3 regions of the Shewanella sp. SP1S2-4 genome follow, and region 1 is predicted to be linked to each of the others. Evidence: predicted binding sites of a transcription regulator. Region 1 holds the regulator's gene; each other region holds the start of a gene.
The links. The regulator NrdR, encoded in region 1, represses ribonucleotide reductase genes. The targets are predictions, from matches to a motif close to AAACACNANATNTNGTGTTT.
Positions count from the first base shown of each region.

Region 2: nrdD (anaerobic ribonucleoside-triphosphate reductase) is a predicted target of NrdR. The motif match lies at 5,191-5,210, and genes of this name have one in related genera.
Region 3: nrdA (class 1a ribonucleoside-diphosphate reductase subunit alpha) is a predicted target of NrdR. The motif match lies at 1,267-1,286, and genes of this name have one in related genera.

Region 1 covers NZ_JAUOET010000024.1:47,388-54,627, reverse strand. Annotated here, with positions in the region: gene thiL (thiamine-phosphate kinase) at 1-284, opposite strand, end outside; gene nusB (transcription antitermination factor NusB) at 363-767, opposite strand; gene ribE (6,7-dimethyl-8-ribityllumazine synthase) at 779-1,258, opposite strand; gene ribBA (bifunctional 3,4-dihydroxy-2-butanone-4-phosphate synthase/GTP cyclohydrolase II) at 1,389-2,492, opposite strand; gene Q4Q52_RS17825 (riboflavin synthase) at 2,588-3,244, opposite strand; gene ribD (bifunctional diaminohydroxyphosphoribosylaminopyrimidine deaminase/5-amino-6-(5-phosphoribosylamino)uracil reductase RibD) at 3,256-4,410, opposite strand; gene nrdR (transcriptional regulator NrdR) at 4,557-5,006, opposite strand; gene glyA (serine hydroxymethyltransferase) at 5,207-6,460, opposite strand; gene ettA (energy-dependent translational throttle protein EttA) at 6,650-7,240, shown strand, end outside.
Region 2 covers NZ_JAUOET010000023.1:3,774-11,013, reverse strand. Annotated here, with positions in the region: gene Q4Q52_RS17315 (DEAD/DEAH box helicase) at 1-1,165, opposite strand, end outside; gene rssA (patatin-like phospholipase RssA) at 1,415-2,362, shown strand; gene Q4Q52_RS17305 (NADP-dependent oxidoreductase) at 2,493-3,506, opposite strand; gene Q4Q52_RS17300 (MarR family transcriptional regulator) at 3,654-4,172, shown strand; gene Q4Q52_RS17295 (hypothetical protein) at 4,293-4,982, shown strand; gene nrdD (anaerobic ribonucleoside-triphosphate reductase) at 5,242-7,240, shown strand, end outside.
Region 3 covers NZ_JAUOET010000003.1:117,293-124,532, reverse strand. Annotated here, with positions in the region: gene ubiG (bifunctional 2-polyprenyl-6-hydroxyphenol methylase/3-demethylubiquinol 3-O-methyltransferase UbiG) at 1-242, shown strand, start outside; gene Q4Q52_RS04650 (HAD-IA family hydrolase) at 244-915, shown strand; gene nrdA (class 1a ribonucleoside-diphosphate reductase subunit alpha) at 1,441-3,729, shown strand; gene nrdB (class Ia ribonucleoside-diphosphate reductase subunit beta) at 3,804-4,934, shown strand; gene yfaE (class I ribonucleotide reductase maintenance protein YfaE) at 4,983-5,417, shown strand; gene Q4Q52_RS04630 (YciI family protein) at 5,455-5,937, opposite strand; gene Q4Q52_RS04625 (NADPH-dependent 2,4-dienoyl-CoA reductase) at 6,089-7,240, opposite strand, start outside.

The DNA.
Region 1 (7,240 bases):
TCATCGACTTCAGGTAGCGTCAAGGCAAGCGTCATCCACGCGGGCTCAGCGCCCATGGCAGCCAGATCAGATAAATTTACCGCTAAGGCTTTGTAACCTAAGGCAGCGGGAGGCATATCGGGGAAGAAATGGACATTTTCGACTAAGGTGTCACAGGAGATAGCAATCGACTTGTTTTCTGCGGGTTGCACTAAAGCGCAATCGTCACCGATGCCAAGCTTCACATCACGGCGAGTAGGGCCGCGGTTGCTAAAATAACATTCAATTAATTGGAATTCTTTCACTGTACAGTTTGGCACGACTTACATCGGCCACCTTTGTTAGCAATGAAAAACGGTATCCTAAGATACCGTTTGTCTTTATTACTTGCGTGCAACCAGTTTGTCGAGCAGTCCGTTAACAAACTTATGACTCTCGTCCGCACCGAAAGCTTTTGCCAACTCAATCGCTTCGTTAATCGCGACCTTGTAGGGCACATCTTTACGGAAAGTCAGCTCATAGGTCGCTAAACGAACTATGGCTTTCTCAACTGGAGACACCTCATCAATCGGGCGTTCCAGATGCGGGATGATCAGCTCATCCAATTGGGTTTTCTTCGTTGCAACGCCTGAAAATAGCTCACGAAAATAAGCTACATCAACACCGTCGAGACTTTGTTCAGTTAAAAACTCATGCTCGACATCGGCAATATTATTCCCGCTTAGTTGCCATGAATAGATGGCTTGAACGGCTAAACGGCGGGCCTTGCGGCGCTCAGAAGGCTTCATTATTTTTCCTACTATAACAACTGTTGTTCAAGTTCTTGCAGAACATTGACCATTTCAAGCAGGCTTAAAGCAGCTTCGCCGCCTTTGTTACCTGCTTTGGTACCTGAACGTTCAATCGCTTGTTCAATGGTATCAGTGGTCAAAACACCGAAAGCAACAGGCAGATCAAATTCTAAAGCAACTTGAGCTAGACCTTTATTACATTCGCCTGCAACAAAATCAAAATGAGGAGTACCACCACGGATCACCGCACCTAATGCGATAATACCGTCGAATTTACCACTGGCAGCTACGCGACGCGCAGCTAGCGGCAACTCAACCGCACCTGGTACACGGACAACAGTGATATTGTCGTCGCTGACTTGGCCAAAACGTTTCAGCGTGTCAAGTGCACCTTCAAGCAAGCTCTCAACTAAAAAGCTGTTGAAACGCGAAATTACAATCGCAACTTTGGCATTTTTCGCTTCGATATTACCTTGAACTACGTTCATTATCTTACCTAATTTAGCTAAAGCACCCAGCTCGGGGCGAAAAGTGGCGACATGATATCACAGCCAATTGCCCAGAGCCCTATGCAAATTATCAGAAATTGTTAATTTTACTTCAGTGTAACTTTGGGTTTCAGTCCGCCACATACTCAGTCACTTCAAGGCCAAAGCCTGAAAGTGAGTGGTAGCGTTTAGGCGAACTGAGCAGGCGCATCTTAGTCACACCAAGGCTGGCGAGAATTTGCGAGCCAACACCCACACGGCGCGACGTCCCTTGCCATTTTGCAGAAGCAGGCGCTTGGCCTTGATCTTCGGCTTCAAAGGCTTTCACCTTAGAGAGGATTTCACAGGGATGCTCTTGATTCCCGAGTAAAACCAATACACCACCTTCTGCAGAAATACGCTCCATCGCCTTTTCGAGTGGCCAGCTGCGTTGCTGATCGCGCTCTGAGTGGAGTAAATCGTTGAAGGTATTTTGCAAATGCACGCGCACCAAACAATCTTCTTTCACCTCACCTTTGACTAAGGCAAAGTGCAATTGATTGTCGATAGTGTCTCTAAAAGTCACCATATCGAACTCACCGAAACGGGTCGGTAATTTGCATTTAGCTTCGCGCACAACCGTGGTTTCTTTGGTATTGCGATACTCGATTAAAGCCGCGATAGTGCCGATTTTGATGCCATGTAACTCGGAGAAAATTTCTAAATCGGGGCGACGTGCCATAGTGCCGTCTTCGTTCAAAATCTCAACGATAACGCCCGATGGCTCAAGTCCCGCAAGACGGGCTAAATCACAGCCAGCTTCAGTGTGGCCTGCGCGGGTTAATACGCCGCCGTCCTGTGCCATTAACGGGAAGATATGCCCTGGTTGCACTAAATCAGACGCTTTAGCCTCTTTAGCCACCGCCGCTTTCACCGTTACAGCGCGATCGTGGGCCGAAATACCGGTAGTCACACCTTCTGCCGCTTCAATAGAAACCGTAAAGTTAGTCGAGAACTGTGCGTTATTATTCGTCACCATTAAAGGCAGGTTTAACTGCTGGCAACGGGCTTTAGTCATGGTCTGGCAAATCAGCCCACGGCCATATTTCGCCATAAAGTTAATCGCTTCTGGCGTGACCATTTCGGCCGCCATGATCAAATCACCTTCGTTTTCTCTGTCTTCGTCATCCATCAAAATAACCATTTTGCCTTGACGAATATCTTCGATGATCTCTTCTATACTGTGCAGCGCCATTGTAGGACCTTATGATTTTGCTGTTATTATGAAATTCTATACCTAAATAACCTAAGCTGCCGATAAGCTTAAGTTAAATAATCTGCTCCTGTGCACTAACGCACAAAGCCGGCACGGGCTAACATTTCCATGGTGACGCCACCGCTCTTGCTGTCTTTGCCATCATAATTCATCAAGCGTTCAAGATAACGGGCGATTAAATCCACTTCGATATTCACCTTATCGCCTGCTTGCAGGTCGATTAACGTGGTTTCACCTGCAGTATGCGGCACTATGGTCAAGCGGAATCGACTACCGTCCACCTCGTTAACTGTCAAACTCACGCCATCAATGGTGATGGAACCTTTATGGGCAATGTAACGCCCAAGCTCTGCAGGTGCCGCTAACCAAAACTCAATAGCTTGACCACGCACTAGGCGTTGCTCAACCATAGCAATACCGTCTACATGGCCGCTGACCATGTGCCCGCCTAAGCGTGTGGTTGGGGTGACGGCTTTTTCAAGATTCACCTTAGTGCCCACTTTGTAGTGAGCAAAGCCGGTGAGACTCACTGTTTCGGCAGAGACATCAGCCACATAACCGTCGGCTAATTGCTGCACAACCGTTAAGCACACACCGTTAGTGGCAATACTGTCGCCTAAACGCACATCGTTTAAATCCAGTTTGCCGCTCGCCACGGTAAGACGAATATCATCGCCCTTGCGTTCAAGCTTTCGCAGGGTGCCAACGGCTTCAATAATCCCAGTAAACATGGTTAACTCACTTAATTAATTAAAGAAGTATCAAGCATAACGCTCAAGATTAAACGGGTATCTGGCCCTAATTTGCGCTCATCGACCAACATTAATGCAGGAATTTGCGCCATGGTTTGATAATCGGGTAGCTGCAATAGATTACGCCCTTGCCCACCGAGGATTTTCATCGCTTGGTATAGCACTAACTCATCGGCCAGCCCCCCTGCTAAAAAAGCGCCCGCTAAGGTTGCACCCGCTTCTACCAGCACGTGATTACAACTTTGGCCTAAATAGCTTAATAGTTCAGGTAAGGATACGCGACCTGCAATTGCAGGTAACACGAGGCAACTCACATGGGAGGGCAATTGTGCTTGAAACTCTGCGGGATAAGCCACGGTCGAGACCAAGAGTATCGGCGATACGATAGCCAAACAGGCAGCCGATAACGGCAAACGGGCGCGACTGTCGAGTATCACTCTTAATGGCTGCAGTAATTGCGCCTCGGTTATGCTGTCTTTTATGCCGCCAAGTTCTTGATATCGCACATTGAGTGAGGGGTCGTCAGCCAGTATGGTTTCAATCCCAGTCACCAACGCGCAGGAACGTAAGCGTAAGCGCTGCACGTCGCGGCGAGATTCAGGCCCGGTAATCCATTTAGACACACCGTTAGACAGCGCGGTTTTACCATCGAGACTCGCAGCCAATTTGACTGTGACTCTCGGTAAACCTGATTCCATCCGCTTCATAAAGCCTAAATTCAAGGCATAAGCTTCATCGAGGTGTAACCCCACATCCACTTCAATACCGGCGTCGCGCAGCATTTGAATACCGCGACCACCGACTTGCGGATTAGGGTCTTCCACCGCCACCACCACACGTTTGACGCCAATATTGATCAGCGCCAAGGCGCAGGGCGGTGTGCGGCCATAATGACTGCAGGGCTCTAAGGTGACATAGGCTGTTGCGCCGCGGGCGTGTTCGCCAGCCATACGTAGCGCATGCACTTCGGCGTGGGGCTCACCCGCTTTTTGATGATAACCTTCACCAATGATTTGGTTATCTTTAACGATAACGCAGCCCACACTGGGATTGGGTCTCGTGGTGTAAAAGCCTTTGCGCGCCAATTGAATCGCGCGGCTCATCATTTGGGTATCGAGTACGGACCAACTTATGTTCAAGCTCATGTTCAACCCTGTTGTTAAAGGTTTCGGCTTTCACCAGTCTTGTAAATCTGTGTTTAAAACCTGTCTTGCAGAAGCTATTAATCAAAAGCCTCTTTTAAAGCTAGCGCAACCAGAAGACTGAACGACAGGCAACAAAAATCGAATAACTACTTTTGCAGTTTGGCGATGGCTTCACCAAATTCAGACACGTCTTCAAAGGCGCGGTACACAGAAGCAAAACGTATGTAGGCGACTTTATCTAAGCTCATCAATTGCTCCATCATCAAGTTACCAACCATTTCTGAGGGCACTTCCCGCTCGCCAGTGGCGCGCAGGGTAGATTTGATTTTGCTAAGCGCTTGCTCGATTTCATCCATAGACACGGGGCGTTTTTCAACCGCGCGCAGCATGCCACCTTGGAGTTTTTCTTCATCGAAGGGTTGGCGTGAACCATCACGTTTAATCACCCTAGGCATGACTAATTCGGCGCCTTCGAAGGTGGTAAATCTTTCATGGCATTCGGTGCATTCTCGGCGACGGCGCACTTGATGGCCTTCCGCCACTAATCGAGAATCGATGACTTTAGTATCTGTCGCGCTGCAAAATGGACAATGCATTGAGCCTCCTGCCAGTGAATGACGTAAAGCCGTTGGCTTTACTATGTTATCTAAGGTTAGCCTGTTTGGTTTAAGTCTAAGATTTTAGCAATAAAAATGGCCGCTTAATGCGGCCATGGGATTTTATCCTATTTATGGGCTGAGGTTAACCACCTGATGCTTGTTAGGCTCAGCACCACAAAAAGGAGACTATTTACAGATTAACCGTAAACAGGGAAACGTGCGCACAGTGCCAATACTTGGCCTTTAACACGCTCAATCACTGCAGGATTGTTAGCATCATCAAGGATGTCACAAATCCAGCCAGTCAGCTCTTTCGATTCCGCTTCTTTAAAGCCGCGGCGCGTAATGGCTGGCGTACCGATACGCACACCTGAGGTCACAAAGGGTGAACGTGGGTCGTTTGGCACTGAGTTTTTGTTCACGGTAATGTTAGCGCTACCTAAGGCGGCATCGGCTTCTTTACCGGTCAAGTCACGACCAATCAGATCAACTAACATCAAGTGGTTGCTGGTTCCGCCAGAGACGATTTTGTAACCGCGCTCAAGGAACACTTCAACCATAGCTTTAGCGTTGTTAACCACTTGCTGTTGGTACACTTTAAATTCTGGCTCTAGGGCTTCTTTGAACGCAACCGCTTTACCAGCGATAACGTGCATTAATGGGCCACCTTGACCGCCTGGGAATACCGCAGAGTTCAACTTTTTGTACAAGTCTTCATCGTCAGCAGCAGACAGGATCACGCCACCACGAGGACCGGCTAAGGTTTTGTGAGTCGTTGACGTCACAACGTGTGCGTGTGGAACTGGGTTTGGATAAACGCCAGCAGCGATAAGACCGGCAACGTGCGCCATATCGACAAATAGGTAAGCACCTATTTTGTCTGCGATTTCACGCATTTTTGCCCAGTCAACGATACCTGAATAAGCAGAGAAACCGCCGATCATCATCTTAGGTTTATGTTCTACGGCCAGACGTTCCATTTCGTCGTAGTCAATTTTGCCAGATTCGTCGATACCGTAAGGAATGATATTGTACAGTTTGCCAGAGAAGTTAACGGGTGAACCGTGGGTCAAGTGACCACCGTGGGCTAAGTTCATGCCCAGTACGGTATCGCCAGGTTTTAACAATGCCATGTAAACAGCGCTGTTTGCCTGTGAACCTGAATGAGGTTGTACGTTAGCGTAAGTTGCGCCAAACAATTCTTTAGCACGTTCAATCGCTAAGGTTTCAACTACGTCCACATACTCACAACCACCGTAGTAACGCTTGCCTGGATAGCCTTCAGCGTACTTATTGGTTAACTGTGAACCTTGCGCTTCCATCACGCGTGGACTGGTGTAGTTTTCAGAAGCAATCAGCTCAATATGCTCTTCTTGACGCAGAGTTTCATTCTGAATTGCCTTAAACAGTTCCGGATCATAATCTGCGATATTCATATCTTTTTTCAGCATTGCTTACTCCAGCTGCCAATTCTTATAGGTAGGGTTGCGCGGTATTCTACTCGGAACGCGACCACAATCCCAGTATTTGAAACATGAAATTCCTGTGGATAGTGCTTGAACTTGGCTCATTGTCGAGTTGAGTTCGGCGCGCAATCGAGTAGAATTAGCCGCATCATTAGTCACTTAAGATAGAGAAAAATGGCTCAGTTTGTTTACAGCATGCTGCGGGTGGGTAAAATTGTTCCGCCTAAGAAGCAGATCCTTAAAGATATTTCTTTAAGCTTTTTCCCCGGCGCCAAAATTGGTGTACTCGGCCTTAACGGTTCAGGTAAGTCGACACTACTGCGTATTATGGCGGGTATCGACACCGAAATTGAAGGTGAAGCGCGCCCAATGCCGGGATTGAAAATCGGTTACCTACCGCAGGAACCTAAACTCGATCCAACCCAAACCGTGCGTGAAGCGATTGAAGAAGCCGTCTCTGAGGCAAAAAATGCCCTAACTCGCCTCGATGCCGTTTACGCTGCCTACGCAGAGCCGGATGCAGATTTCGACGCCCTTGCCAAAGAGCAAGGTGAACTCGAAGCCATTATCCAAGCCCAGGATGCGCATAACTTAGATCATATCCTTGAGCGCGCAGCTAACGCCCTGCGTCTGCCAGATTGGGATGAGAAAATCGAAGTGTTATCCGGTGGTGAACGTCGCCGCGTAGCGATATGCCGATTGCTGCTTGAAAAGCCAGAAATGCTGTTACTGGACGAACCAACCAACCACTTGGATGCTGAATCT
Region 2 (7,240 bases), on a different contig from region 1:
TGGCTTTGCTTTTTAGACCACTAAATTTAGCTTCTAGACCTGGAATCGTACTGATCTCAAAGGTCTTTCTAAGGAACACTTGGACTTTCTTAAAGTTATCCCAATCTTTAGGCCCGACGAGCGATATCGCATCACCTTTCGCACCAGCACGGCCAGTACGACCGATACGATGCACGTATTCCTCGGCAAATTTAGGCATGTCGAAGTTAACAACTAAGGACACATTGAGCAAATCCAGACCACGAGAGGCGACATCGGTCGTCACTAGGACTTGTTGTTGGCCACGGGCAAATTGGTCCATGATTTGGTTGCGTGCGGCTTGCTTTAAATCACCGCTGAGTGCTGCGGTTGCAAAACCTTGCGCAGTTAATTTAGCGGCTAAGCGCTCTGTATCTGGGCGTGTCGCGGTAAAGATGATCACTTGCTTATGGGTTTCATCTTTGAGCAAACGGGCTAATAACGCTTCTTTATGGTCTAAGTGGTCACATAAGAAGATGCGTTGGTGAATGTCGTTATGCTCAGAGTGAGCCGCGCCAATCGCCACGTGCGCTGGATTTTTTAACAGCGTTGCCGCGATATCATTGATTTCGTCATGATCTAATGTGGCAGAAAACATCAGCGTTTGACGACGTTTATGATCGGCAGCATCGTTGATGGCTTTTAACTGCGGGGCAAAGCCTAAATCTAACATGCGGTCGGCTTCATCGAGCACGAGTAATTCTAAGCCATTTAGGAATAGATGTTTTTGCTCTAGATGATCGGCGATACGGCCTGGCGTCGCGACAATAAAATGCGGTTCTTTCGCTAGGGCTTTCGCTTGGTCGTTAAAGTTTTCACCGCCCAGAACGCTGATGGCCTTGTATTGGGTGTTGGCGACCAGCAGGCGAAGTTGACTATACACTTGGTGTGCTAGTTCGCGGGTCGGTAATAAAATCAATACTCTAGGATCGCGTTTTGACAGTGAGCGGGTAGAAATGACTCTTTGCAATGCGGGTAACAAAAACGCTAAGGTTTTACCTGAGCCAGTTTTTGATGACGCCATTAAATCTTTACCTGCCAATGCGATAGGCAGTGCTTGTTCCTGGATGGCGGTGGGTTCTGTGATCCCCATATGTTTTATGCTTTGAAGCAGACGCTGGTCCAGAGAAAAATCGGTAAATTGCAAAGGTATATCCCCTAAATCTTAGTAAGGGCAGATTATAGCCTTAATCGCCCTAACTCAGCTATCCACATCGATGATTATCTCTGCTTCACGCATGGATTTATCGCGAAAGTGTGTCATTTACACTTAGTTGCCGGCATTTGTTTACATCGATGTTACAAGTACTTAATTGCCTTGGCTTCACCAATTGACAGTGGATATGAAAGGATTTTACGTTATCGTGTAGTGGATTGAGTAACAGGAGAATGATTTATGGCTAACGGAACAACCCCTTCGGTTGGTATTGCCTTGGGCAGTGGCGCTGCGAAAGGTTGGGCGCACATTGGCGTGTTGAATGGTCTTGCCGCCATGGGGATCAAACCCGATAAAGTTGCGGGATGTTCGGTGGGCGCTTTAGTGGGCGCCGCGTACGCCCATGACCATTTACCTGAATTAGAAGAATGGGTTCGGAGTTTCTCGAGCTGGGACGTGCTTGGCTTGATGGACATTCGATGGCGTAAAGGCGGTCTTATCGGCGGTGATAAAGTATTTGATGTGCTGCAAGCTCGAATAGGGGATGTGAATATTGAGAACCTCAATCGTCCCTTTGCGGCGGTTGCGACCGACTTGTACTCCGGGCAGGAGATTTGGTTTACTGAAGGGGATTTACGTCAAGCGGTGCGCGCTTCTTGCTCTATGCCGGGGATTTTGGCGCCCGTGAGACAAGGTGACCGCTGGCTTGTCGATGGTGCTGTGGTGAATCCAGTGCCTGTTTCTGTCAGCCGTGCCATGGGCGTTGATGTGGTGATAGCCGTGGATTTATATGGTTATCATTCTGGTCGCATCCAAGTATTGCCGGTGAGCATGACGAGCCAAAAAAACGTTGAAGCTGAAATGGATATGCCTGCGCGACAAGAAACTGGATTTATGGATTTGTTTGCCCGTGGCCGAGATTATGTCAGCAATCTGACCGATAAGTTTTCACTTGGCACTAAATCGAATCCTGGCATGATTGCTGTAATGTCGCAATCAATGGGCATTTTAGAGCAAAGACATAAACGGGCGCGCTTGATGGGCGATCCGCCAGATATTTGTATTGTGCCTGAGGTCGGCAATATCGGCACTATGGAGTTTCACCGTGCCGATGAGGCGATTGCCGCTGGCGAGGCTGCCGTTGAAAAGGTGGCCCACTTGATTGAAGCTGCGATGTGGAAGGGCTAATCCGTTAAAAGATAAACAGTTGACTATCAAATAGAAACAGTCGGTACAACTCGCGTTATACCGACTTTTTTGCTATCTAAAACTGAGTCTTGTTATTTAAACAGAGCGTTTATGTCACTTTGATGGCGAGTTATGCCAATTTTACCAACATTTTACCGCGATTCTTACCTTCAAACAGACCGATAAAGGCATCAGGTGCTTGTTTAAGCCCTTGATAAATGGTTTGTTCAGCTTTGACTTTACCTTCAGCTAACCATTGAGCCATTTTCACTGCAAACTCAGGATAATGCGCCCAATGTTCGGATACGATAAAACCTTCTAACTTAAGTTTACGCATCACTATCAGGGCCAAGTTGTCTGGACCGGGTGTTGACGCTGTGTCGTTGTACTGCGAAATCATACCGCAAACGGCGATACGTCCATGATCTTTCATATTGCTCAGCGCTGCGGCTAAATGCTCACCACCGACGTTTTCAAAGTACACATCAATCCCTTCTGGCGCGGCTTTTGTGAGCGCTTGGGTGAGATTACCACAGGTTTTGTAATTGATGATGGCATCAACACCATAGCTTCGCAGCAATTCCGCTTTTTCATCTGAACCCACAGAGGCGATTACGCGAGCACCCATCAGTTTACCAATCTGGCAAGCAACACTGCCGACGGCGCCTGATGCGGCAGAAACAAACAGGGTTTCACCTGCTTTTAAATCTGCGATGCGAGTCAGTCCCGTCCACGCTGTCATGCCCGGCATACCCAGCACGCCGAGGAAATGTGAACTGTCTAATTCGGTTTGCGGCAGAGCGGTCAGTCCAGCCGTGTCGGTGACAGCGTGCTCGCGCCAACCTAACATACTGCTGACTTTAGTGCCTACTGGGAAATCACTGTTTTTAGACGCGATAACTTCACCAATCGCGCCGCCTTCTAAGACTTGATTCAAGGCGAAGGGCGGAACATAACTCTTACGATCTACCATGCGGCCGCGCATATAAGGGTCGACCGACATCCACAGGTTTTTTATCAACACTTGGCCATCGGCGAGCGGTGATAAGGATTTATTTACTAAAGCAAAGTTCTCTGCCGTAGGCATGCCTTCAGGGCGACTGGCTAAATGGATTTCTCGGGTTTCAGTAATAGTGCTATTCATAAAAAATTAACCTTTTGTTTGTGCGCAAACTAACTGCGTCAACTTTACGTGGCTTCATGACACAATGCAAATACTTTGCGCGCAAACTAGATGCGATGGGGCGGATCGGATAAGATAGCGCTATGTTTGAATGACAGGCGCTTGAACGTGCAAAATTGTTTATCTCACCCAGAGCTCGAATTTACAGAGCAGAGTCAAAACCCAGACCCACATAACACAGAGGCACAGAACCTCGAGCCAAGTGATGCACTGTGTTTATCTGACAATGTGTGCTTCGCGCTATATTCCGCCAGCAATGCCTTAGTGCGCGCTTATCGGCCTTTACTCGAGGCATACGAGTTAACTTTCCCTCAATATCTGGTGATGCAAACCCTTTGGCGTCAAAATGGCTGTAGTCAAACCCAGCTATCGGCGGCGACTAAGCTCGATATGGGGACGCTAACGCCTATCGTTAAGCGCTTAGAGGTAAAAGGCTTGATCACGCGTTTGGCCTGCGTTGAAGATGAGCGGAAAAAATTGATCACTCTGACGACTCAGGGAGAGGCGATTAAGCATGAAGCCCTAGCCTTAAAGCAAACTTTACTGAATAAAGTGCAGATGGATGCCGAGGCACTCGATTTGTTGAGGCGGCAATGTCTTGCCCTTATTGAAGATTTACAGTCCTAGAGATAAAGCTACTGGTGCTGTTCGCTACCCGAAAATTCAGGCTCTGCATAGATTAATACTTGATTGGCTTAGTTTTTGCTTTAAAACTTTCATTGAGTCTTAGACGCCGAATTTTTGACGATGAATTCTATTTTAAACGCCTTCAATCTTAATCGCAGCAATACCAGCATCGCCGATGCCTATGGTGCCAATAGCCAAAAGACGAGTACGGCTAAAACCGATGCGACCACTGAGACCAAGAAAACTCAGACGGATGCCGCTAAACCCGACGCGGGTAAAGCCGATGAGATAGCGCTGTCGCCACGGGCGCAACGTGCACAGAAAATTCAGTCGATGGCGAAGGATTTTTTTGCCGATGGCAAATTTGGTGTCGCCGATATTCCCGCATTAGTGTCACGTTTACAAAAAGACGGCATTTTATCTGACGTGCAACTCGACCGTTTATCAAAAAACGGTATTACAGTTCCGAGCACAACCACGCCGAGTAAGCAGTCGCTGCAAGATTTCTTAGATGATGAGCTCAAATCATTAGCCAAAAAATCACCGAACAACCCCCTGATCAATACTTTGGTCGATGCGAAAAACGTTTTGACCAATATGGATGATGCTCAGTCGCCGGTGCTCGCTCAAAAAGCCACCAAAGTCCTTGGCCAATTAACGGATTATTTAAATTCCGAGCCACCGCTAACGGATGCTCAAAAACAGCAATGGCAGGGGCTTAAATCTATGATGCAACTCGCTTCGTCTATGGGCTCGCATCAGTCGGCATCGGGCCAACTCAGTAGTTATCTTGCACTCGCTAAGCGTTAATCTTGAGTTATGGAGCTTGATCATCACTGATTTCAGGCATCAACTAGCTGGGTTTAATCAGCAGGTCAAGGCGCAATTTTCAGATAATTGGGCCTAGCTGCAGTTCTGGTTTGTTCTTTTATTTCATCCTAAAAACTATGATCTGGATCATGGACGCCTCACCGTCGTTGTAGCCTAATGCTCTACATATTGTGTTTTATGTTTTTAAAATCACTAGATGTAGTGTTAATTTTTAGGCGAGATGGAGAGGAACTGAACAATGCCAGTCGTAATTAAGCGGGATGGTTGCCGCACACCTTTTGATGAAACAAGGATACGGGATGCAGTGAATGCCGCTGCAAACTCAGTTGGAATAGAGGATGGCGACTATGCAGCGACAGTGGCAGCGTGTATCAGTCAAAGCGTTGCGACCTTAACCGACGTTGATATCCATCATCTACAGGATGCGGTTGAGAATTTACTGATGGAAGGGCCGTATAAGTCCTTGGCGCGGGTTTATATCGAATACCGTCACGACCGAGATGTGTGCCGTGAAGCGACCAGTAAATTAAACCTCGAAATCCGTGGTTTAGTCGAGCAAAGCAATGCGGCGTTACTCAATGAAAATGCCAATAAAGATTCGAAAGTTATCCCAACTCAGCGGGATTTGCTCGCGGGCATAGTCGCCAAACATTATGCCAAGAGTCATATCTTGCCAAAGGACGTGGTTGCTGCCCATGAAGCGGGGGAGATCCACTACCACGACTTAGATTACTCGCCTTTTTTCCCGATGTTTAACTGCATGCTGATTGATTTGGCTGGTATGTTGACCCATGGCTTTAAAATGGGCAATGCCGAAATCGAAACCCCTAAGTCTATCTCAACGGCGACAGCCGTCACCGCGCAGATCATTGCCCAAGTGGCGAGCCATATTTATGGCGGCACGACCATCAATCGCATCGACGAAGTGTTAGCGCCATTTGTCGCTAAGAGCTACGACAAGCACTACCAAATCGCCCTGAATTGGCAGATCACCGACGCCAAAGCCTTTGCCACGGCGCAAACTGAAAAAGAATGTCACGATGCATTTCAGTCTTTGGAATATGAGGTTAATACCTTGCATACCGCCAATGGCCAAACACCGTTCGTTACCTTTGGCTTTGGGTTAGGCACATCATGGGAATCCCGCTTAATTCAGCAATCTATGCTGAAAGTACGGATGGCGGGATTAGGTAAAAATCGTAAGACGGCAGTTTTTCCTAAGTTAGTGTTTGCGATTCGTGATGGCATTAATCACAAAGCTGGCGATTGCAATTACGATGTCAAACAGATGGCACTCAAATGCGCAACTATGCGCATGTATCCCGACATTCTCAATTACGAGCAAGTCGAGAAAGTCACAGGTTCATTTAAAACCCCAATGGGTTGCCGCAGCTTTTTAGGCACCTATGAGGAAAATGGCGAGCTCGTGCATGAAGGACGTAATAATCTTGGGGTCGTTAGTTTAAATCTGCCGCGGATTGCCTTGGAAGCTAAGGGTGATGAAGCGGAATTTTATCATCTTTTAGATGACAGATTAGTCTTAGCCCGTAAAGCGTTAGATACTCGCATTGAGCGACTCAATGGCGTTAAAGCCCGTGTGGCACCAATCCTCTATATGGAAGGGGCCTGTGGTGTGCGTTTGCGCGCTGATGATGATGTTTCTCAAATCTTTAAAAATGGCCGGGCGTCAATTTCACTCGGTTACATTGGCCTGCATGAAACCATGAATGCACTCTATGGCACCCAAACCCATGTATTTGACGATGCACAATTGAGGGACAAAGCCGTCGCTATTGTTGCCTATCTTAAAGCCGCCACAGATGCGTGGAAGGCTGAAACAGGTTATGGCTTTAGTCTGTATAGCACGCCAAGCGAGAGCCTTTGCAGCCGTTTTTGTAAACTGGATGCGAAGCAATTTGGCCTAGTCACAGGCGTGACAGACAAGGGCTATTACACTAATAGTTTCCACCTTGATGTGGAAAAAAGTGTAAATCCTTACGATAAAATTGATTTTGAACAGCCATATCCTGCTATCGCGAACGGCGGCTTTATTTGTTATGGCGAATATCCCAACATGCAGCATAACCTCGAAGCGCTGGAAAACGTGTGGGATTATAGTTATAGCCGCGTGCCTTACTATGGCACTAACACGCCAATTGATGAATGCTACGACTGTGGCTTTACTGGCGAATTTAGCTGTACCAGTAAAGGGTTCACTTGCCCTAAGTGCGGCAACC
Region 3 (7,240 bases), on a different contig from region 1:
GCAACATTAAATCCTACGTTCACACGATTCTCGGCGCAGAATATTTGCTGAAGATGCTGCCAGTTGGCACCCATGAGCATAAAAAATTCATTAAGCCTTCGGAACTGATGGAGCTTGTGGACAATACCGATCTGATCTGTACCGATGCATTAGGCATCAGCTACAACCCGCTGACGGGCATTTTTAAATACACGCCTAAAGTTGATGTGAATTACATGATAGCGACGCGTAAGGTTGATTAATATGAGTCTGGCACAGATCCAAGGCGTACTGTTCGATCTCGACGGCACCTTAGCCGATACCGCGCCGGATCTGGTGCAGGCCCTTAATTTAAGTCTTCAAGACGTCGGCATCGCCGCGCAGCCGTTAGCGGCCATGCGCTACGCCGCATCCCACGGCAGTTTTGCCTTAGTCGATGCGGCGATACCCAATGCAGCGGATGATCTTCGCACTCAAGTTCAGCAAGGGCTGCTCGCCCACTATCAGCGCATTAATGGCGATCACTGTGCGCTATTCACAGGCATTGCAGCATTACTCGACTGGCTCGAGTTAATGCAGCTGCCATTTGGGGTGATCACCAACAAGCCTGCCCGCTTTACCCGTCCCTTATTGCGAAAACTGAATTTACACTTACGTATGCCCGTTATCATCAGTGGCGATTCAACCAAACACCCAAAACCCCACACAGCACCTATGTTATTAGGGGCTCAGCAACTGAACTGCGCTCCAGAGCACATTTTGTATCTTGGGGATGCTGAGCGAGATTTGTTAGCAGCTAAGGCGGCTGGCATGTTAGGCGGCGTTGCCCTATGGGGTTATCTGGGGGTCAACGACAAGCCATCGCAGTGGCCTGCCTACGCGCACTTTGCCAGCCCTACTGAGTTACATCAGGCATTAGCCGACGCATTCGCCTGAAAACTCGCCCATAAAATGGTTAACAAACTTCACTTTTGCACTCGAAGATACACCTTTTACTAAAGTGACTATGCAGACGCACATATGTGTGTTTGCTTGATTTTTTACCTGCGAATAAAATCAGGCTGCGAAAGGTCGGCGGATAAAAGATCGGCACTTGTGCGCGATCGCGATCTAAAGAAAAGATCGCCTAAAAATCCCCCATGAGTGCGACACGCTAACCTGAAATTGAGCTTCAAGGTTAGTCGTTACTAACGCTAAGGCTTATCCTCAACTTATCCACAAGATGTCCCCTGAATTCAGACTTGCAAATAGGGGCAAACCTCACTATCTTGTATCCCAGATAATTTAAAACACCATATCTTGTGTATAGGTAGCAATCAGACACACTAGAAGTTCGCCGCTTAATTGACTTGTTTTCCACCAGTCAGCTGTATTTAAGGGACGGTTATTGATTGTTTTACAAGGATACGTACGGTGAACTTGCTCACCTAAATAGATATAAGAACCAAGGCCTATCTCCAAATGAATAGCACTATGACAGTCACAAAACGCTGTGGCGATCGTGAAAATATCGATCTCGAAAAAATACACCGCGTAATTACTTGGGCAGCCAAGGGATTAAAAAACGTTTCTGTTTCTGAAGTTGAACTGCGCTCGCACCTACAGTTTTTCGATGGCATCCCAACCGAAGCTATCCATGAAACCATTATCAAAGCGGCTGCGGATTTAATTTCTCCAGAATCACCGGACTATCAGTTCCTCGCCGCCCGTTTAGCGGTGTTTCATTTGCGTAAGAAGGCCTTCGGTCAGTTCGAGCCGCCAGCACTGTATACCCACGTGACTAAGTTAGTTGAGCTTGGCAAGTATGACATGCACATTCTGCAGGATTACAGCCGCGAAGAACTCGACGTGATGGATACCTATATCGACCATTGGCGCGATATGGACTTTTCTTACGCTGCGGTAAAACAGCTTGAAGGCAAATATTTAGTTCAAAACCGTGTGACGCACGAAATCTATGAGAGCGCCCAGTTCCTCTACATTTTGGTCGCGGCCTGTTTGTTTGCCCGCTATCCAAAAGAAACGCGCCTGAAATACGTTAAAGATTTCTATGACGCGGTATCGACCTTTAAGATTTCGCTACCAACGCCAATCATGGCCGGTGTGCGCACGCCAACACGTCAGTTCAGCTCTTGCGTACTGATCGAATGTGGTGACAGCTTAGATTCAATCAACGCGACAGCTTCGTCGATAGTGAAATACGTCAGTCAACGTGCGGGTATCGGTATTAACGCCGGTCGTATTCGCGCCTTAGGTAGCCCAATCCGTGGTGGTGAAGCCTTCCACACCGGTTGTTTACCTTTCTATAAGTATTTCCAAACCGCAGTTAAGTCTTGTTCTCAAGGCGGCGTGCGTGGTGGTGCTGCGACCCTCTTCTACCCGATTTGGCACTTAGAAGTCGAATCTCTGCTGGTATTGAAAAATAACCGCGGCGTTGAAGATAACCGTATCCGTCACTTAGACTACGGTGTGCAGTTGAACAAAGTCATGTATCAACGTCTGATCAAGGGCGAAAATATCAGCCTGTTTAGCCCATCAGATGTACCTGGTTTGTACGATGCGTTCTTTGAAGATCAAAACGAATTCGAACGTTTATATGTGCAATACGAGCAAGACAGCAGTATTCGTAAGAAAACCATAAAGGCAGTTGAGCTGTTTTCACTGATGATGCAAGAGCGCGCCTCAACCGGCCGTATCTACATTCAGAACGTGGATCACTGCAACACCCATAGCCCGTTCGATTCTAAAGTCGCGCCGATCAGACAATCTAACCTGTGTCTTGAAATCGCCCTGCCGACAAAACCATTGAACAACATCGATGATCCTAATGGTGAAATCGCGCTTTGTACGTTGTCAGCACTCAACTTAGGTTCAATCAAAGAATTATCTGATATTGAACCATTAGCCGACCTCGCGGTACGCGCACTGGATAATCTGCTGGATTATCAAGATTATCCTATCAAGGCAGCACAACTTGCCTCGATGAATCGCCGTACCTTAGGTATAGGCGTAATTAACTTCGCTAACTACTTAGCGAAAAATGGCATGAAGTATTCCGATGGCAGCGCGAACGATCTGACCCACAGAACCTTCGAAGCCATTCAGTTTTATTTACTGAAAGCCTCGATGAACTTGGCCAAAGAGCAAGGTGCGTGTCCGTTATTCCACGAGACCACGTACGCTCAAGGTATTTTGCCAATCGATACTTATAAACGTGACCTAGATAAAATTTGTGCCGAACCATTGCACTTAGACTGGGAATCACTGCGTAGCGATATCAAGCAATATGGCCTGCGTAACTCGACGCTGTCGGCATTAATGCCATCAGAAACCTCGTCGCAAATCTCCAATGCGACCAATGGTATCGAACCACCGCGTGGCCTTATCAGCGTGAAATCGAGCAAAGACGGTCAGCTAAAACAAGTGGTACCTGATTTCGATACGCTGAAAGATAGCTATGAATTACTATGGAAAATGCCAAGTAATGATGGTTACTTACAGCTGGTGGGCATCATGCAGAAGTTCGTTGACCAAGCGATTTCGGCTAACACTAACTACGACCCTTCACGTTTTGAAGGCCGTAAAGTACCGATGCAAACTCTGCTGAAAGATTTGCTCAATGCTTACAAGTTAGGTGTGAAAACGCTTTACTACCATAACACTCGCGATGGTGCATCGGATTCACACGATGACATCACCAATTTAGAGAAAGAAGATGACGGTTGCGCCGGCGGCGCATGTAAAATCTAGTCTTTAACTTTAACGTTAACGGTTTTATAGGGATCCCTATTTAGTGGATCCCTATCCATTGGAAAAATAGCACCATGGCCTACTCTACCTTCTGTCAAACACCCAACGATGCCACCCGTGAACCTATGTTTTTAGGTCAATCTGTCAACGTGGCTCGTTACGATCAACAAAAATATGAAGTGTTCGAAAAACTGATAGAAAAGCAGTTATCTTTCTTTTGGCGCCCGGAAGAAGTAGACGTCAGTCGTGATAAGATTGACTACGGTGCATTGCCTGATCATGAAAAACACATCTTTATTTCGAATCTGAAATACCAAACCCTACTCGACTCGATTCAAGGTCGCTCGCCCAATGTGGCCTTTTTACCGCTGGTGTCACTGCCTGAATTAGAAACTTGGATTGAGACTTGGTCTTTCTCTGAGACAATTCACTCGCGCTCATACACCCACATCATTCGCAATATCGTTAACGATCCTTCAGTGATCTTCGACGATATCGTCGTGAACAAAGAAATCTTAAGCCGTGCGACCGATATCGCCGCTTATTACGATCACTTGATCCAACTGACTCAGATATTCCATTTACTCGGTGCAGGAACCCATGTTATCGATGGCAAAGAAGTCATAGTCAATACCCGCACCCTGAAAAAAGCCTTGTACCTATGCATGATGTCAGTCAACGCCCTAGAAGCTATTCGTTTCTATGTTAGCTTTGCCTGCTCATTTGCCTTTGCTGAACGTAAACTGATGGAAGGTAACGCGAAAATCATTCGCCTTATTGCACGTGATGAAGCCTTACACTTAAACAGCACTCAGCATATTTTAAGCATCATGCAAGGCGGTAAAGACGATCCAGAAATGGGTGAAATTGCTGCAGAATGCCAACAGGAAGCTTTCGATTTATTCTTCAAAGCCGCAGAGCAAGAAAAAGAATGGGCAAAATACCTGTTCAAAGACGGCTCTATGATAGGTTTGAATGAACAGATCCTGTGCCAATACGTTGAGTTTATTACTAATCAACGCATGAAGTCGGTGAATCTACCGCAACCATACCCAGAAATAACCAATCCATTACCTTGGATGAAAAACTGGTTAGAAAGCGATGCAGTGCAAGTTGCACCACAGGAAGTTGAAGTCTCTTCATACCTTGTCGGCCAAATCGACTCCGCGGTTGATGGCGATGAATTCCTCGACTTCGATCTATAACGATATATAAGACGCTTAAAAGTGACGTTACAAAATGGCATTAAAACAGTGACATCAAAAAAACGGCCACAAAACCTGTTTGCGAAGGCGCCGATCGTGCGCCTTCAAGGTCAACCTGTGTTGCTCTTTACCGAGCAACAAGGCACTTTGCTGCAAGCGCTCGAAGCCAAAAAAGTCAAAATCTTCTCAGAATGTCGCAACGGTTTCTGCGGTGCCTGCAAAACACGCGTCATCAGCGGAAAAGTCAGCTACTTAAACGAACCCTTAGCCGAACTTAAACATGATGAATGTTTGCCCTGCTGCTGTGTGCCTACCGAAGATTTAGAGCTCGACTTGTCACCTGAAGGTGCGGCCGTAGTCACCTATGCTGCCAAAGGGTCACAACACATGGGCCGCAACGGCCATTCACCAACACAGAGCGCTATATCCCACGGTTCAAAGCAGCAAGTCTCGCCAACATTCATCGAAGTGTGCGAAAAATGACCTCTGAGTCTGATAGGGGCTAATTGAGCCTAGCGGTTTAAATGTCTTTTTTCGCCATCACCCTATGCAGCTCATTGACCTCTGTCAGCGCCGCACTGCCATACCAAGGTAATAATTCCAGCACTAGACTGCCCGCTTGAATTGCAGGATCGGTTTCCGTTAAGGCTTTTGCCTCTTCAACCGTATTAACGTCAAAGACATAAATACCGCGTAATTCGCCATCGTGTAAAAAGGGCCCCGCCAGCACTAATTTGCCCTCATTGGCAAGGCGGGTGATATTGTCCAAATGCGCCCTTTGCAATTGTTCGGCCTGTGCCTGTGTTCTATCCCGATTAGGGCCCCGCTTTAAAAAAGCCATTACATAGTGCTTCATACCGTATTCATCGGCACCGGCATTTTTAGCACGCTGCGCGTCAAACGGTGGAGTACTGTGGGCCGAAAAACTCACCATTAATCCACATAATAGGCAAGTGATAAGGCTGATGGTGATCTTAGCGTTAAAGACAGTGTTAAGCTGCATAGCGGTTCCCTCTGCGTGGGTTATGGGCGAGTTATGTTGCTTAATTTAAGCATTTAAACCTTAGCGTATTTGCGGCAACTATGTTGAAAAGGCAATAAAAAAGCCTGATTAAGACTCAGGCTTTAGATGCTATATGGGCTTTTGAAAATGACTATAAACGCATCGCCAGTTCGGCGCCTTGGCGAATCGCCCGTTTAGCATCAAGTTCTGCGGCGACATCGACACCGCCAATTAAATGCACTGGCATGCCTGTCGCTTTCATCTCATCCACCAAAGTGCGATTCGATTCTTGGCCAGCGCAGAGGATAACATTATCCACTGGCAATACTTCTGCTTGCTCGCCAACGCGAATATGTAAACCCGCGTCATCAAACTTATCGTAACTCACGCCTGTTTTCATCTTCACATCATGTTGCTTAAGCACAAGACGATGGATCCAGCCGGTGGTTTTACCTAAGCCCTTGCCCATCTTCGACGTTTTACGTTGCAGTAAATAGACCTTACGATGATCGGTATTGTCGGAATGTGGTTCTGTTAGGCCGCCCGCATGCTGGTAAGTTTTATCTATGCCCCACTGTTGCAGCCATTTATCTGGGTCCAAGGTGCTAGATTGGCGCTCACATAAGTAATGCGCCATATCAAATCCGATACCGCCAGCACCAATCAAAGCCACCGTATTACCGACAGTCACTTCACCCGAGAGCACTTTTTGATAATCGACCACCCGTGGGTCATCAAAGCCGGGTAAGACTAAATCACGCGGCACAACGCCTGACGCTATCACTACTTCATCAAATTTTTCGGTCGCCAATACGCTGGCATCGAGGCGAGTGTTTAATCTCAGCTCCACCTTATGCAACTTAATTTGATTGATGAAATAACGGATAGTCTCGTTAAACTCTTCCTTTCCAGGGATTTTACGGGCGAGATTAAACTGTCCACCCACCTCGGATTTCGCTTCAAACAAGACAACATCATGGCCACGCATGGCGGCATAAACAGAAAACGCCATGCCCGCAGGGCCTGCCCCCATCACCGCAATACGCTTTTTATTTGCTGTGGGTAAGAAGTTGATTTCAGTCTCATAACAGGCGCGAGGATTCACTAAGCAGGTTGCGCGCTTGAGGGAAAAGGTATGGTCAAGACATGCTTGGTTACAGCCAATGCAGGTGTTGATAAGCTCCGGAGTGTTCGCCGCGGCTTTATTCACAAACTCAGGATCAGCGAGGAAAGGCCGCGCCATCGATACCATGTCAGCTTGACCAGAAGCAATAATCTGCTCGCCGATTTCAGGGGTGTTAAT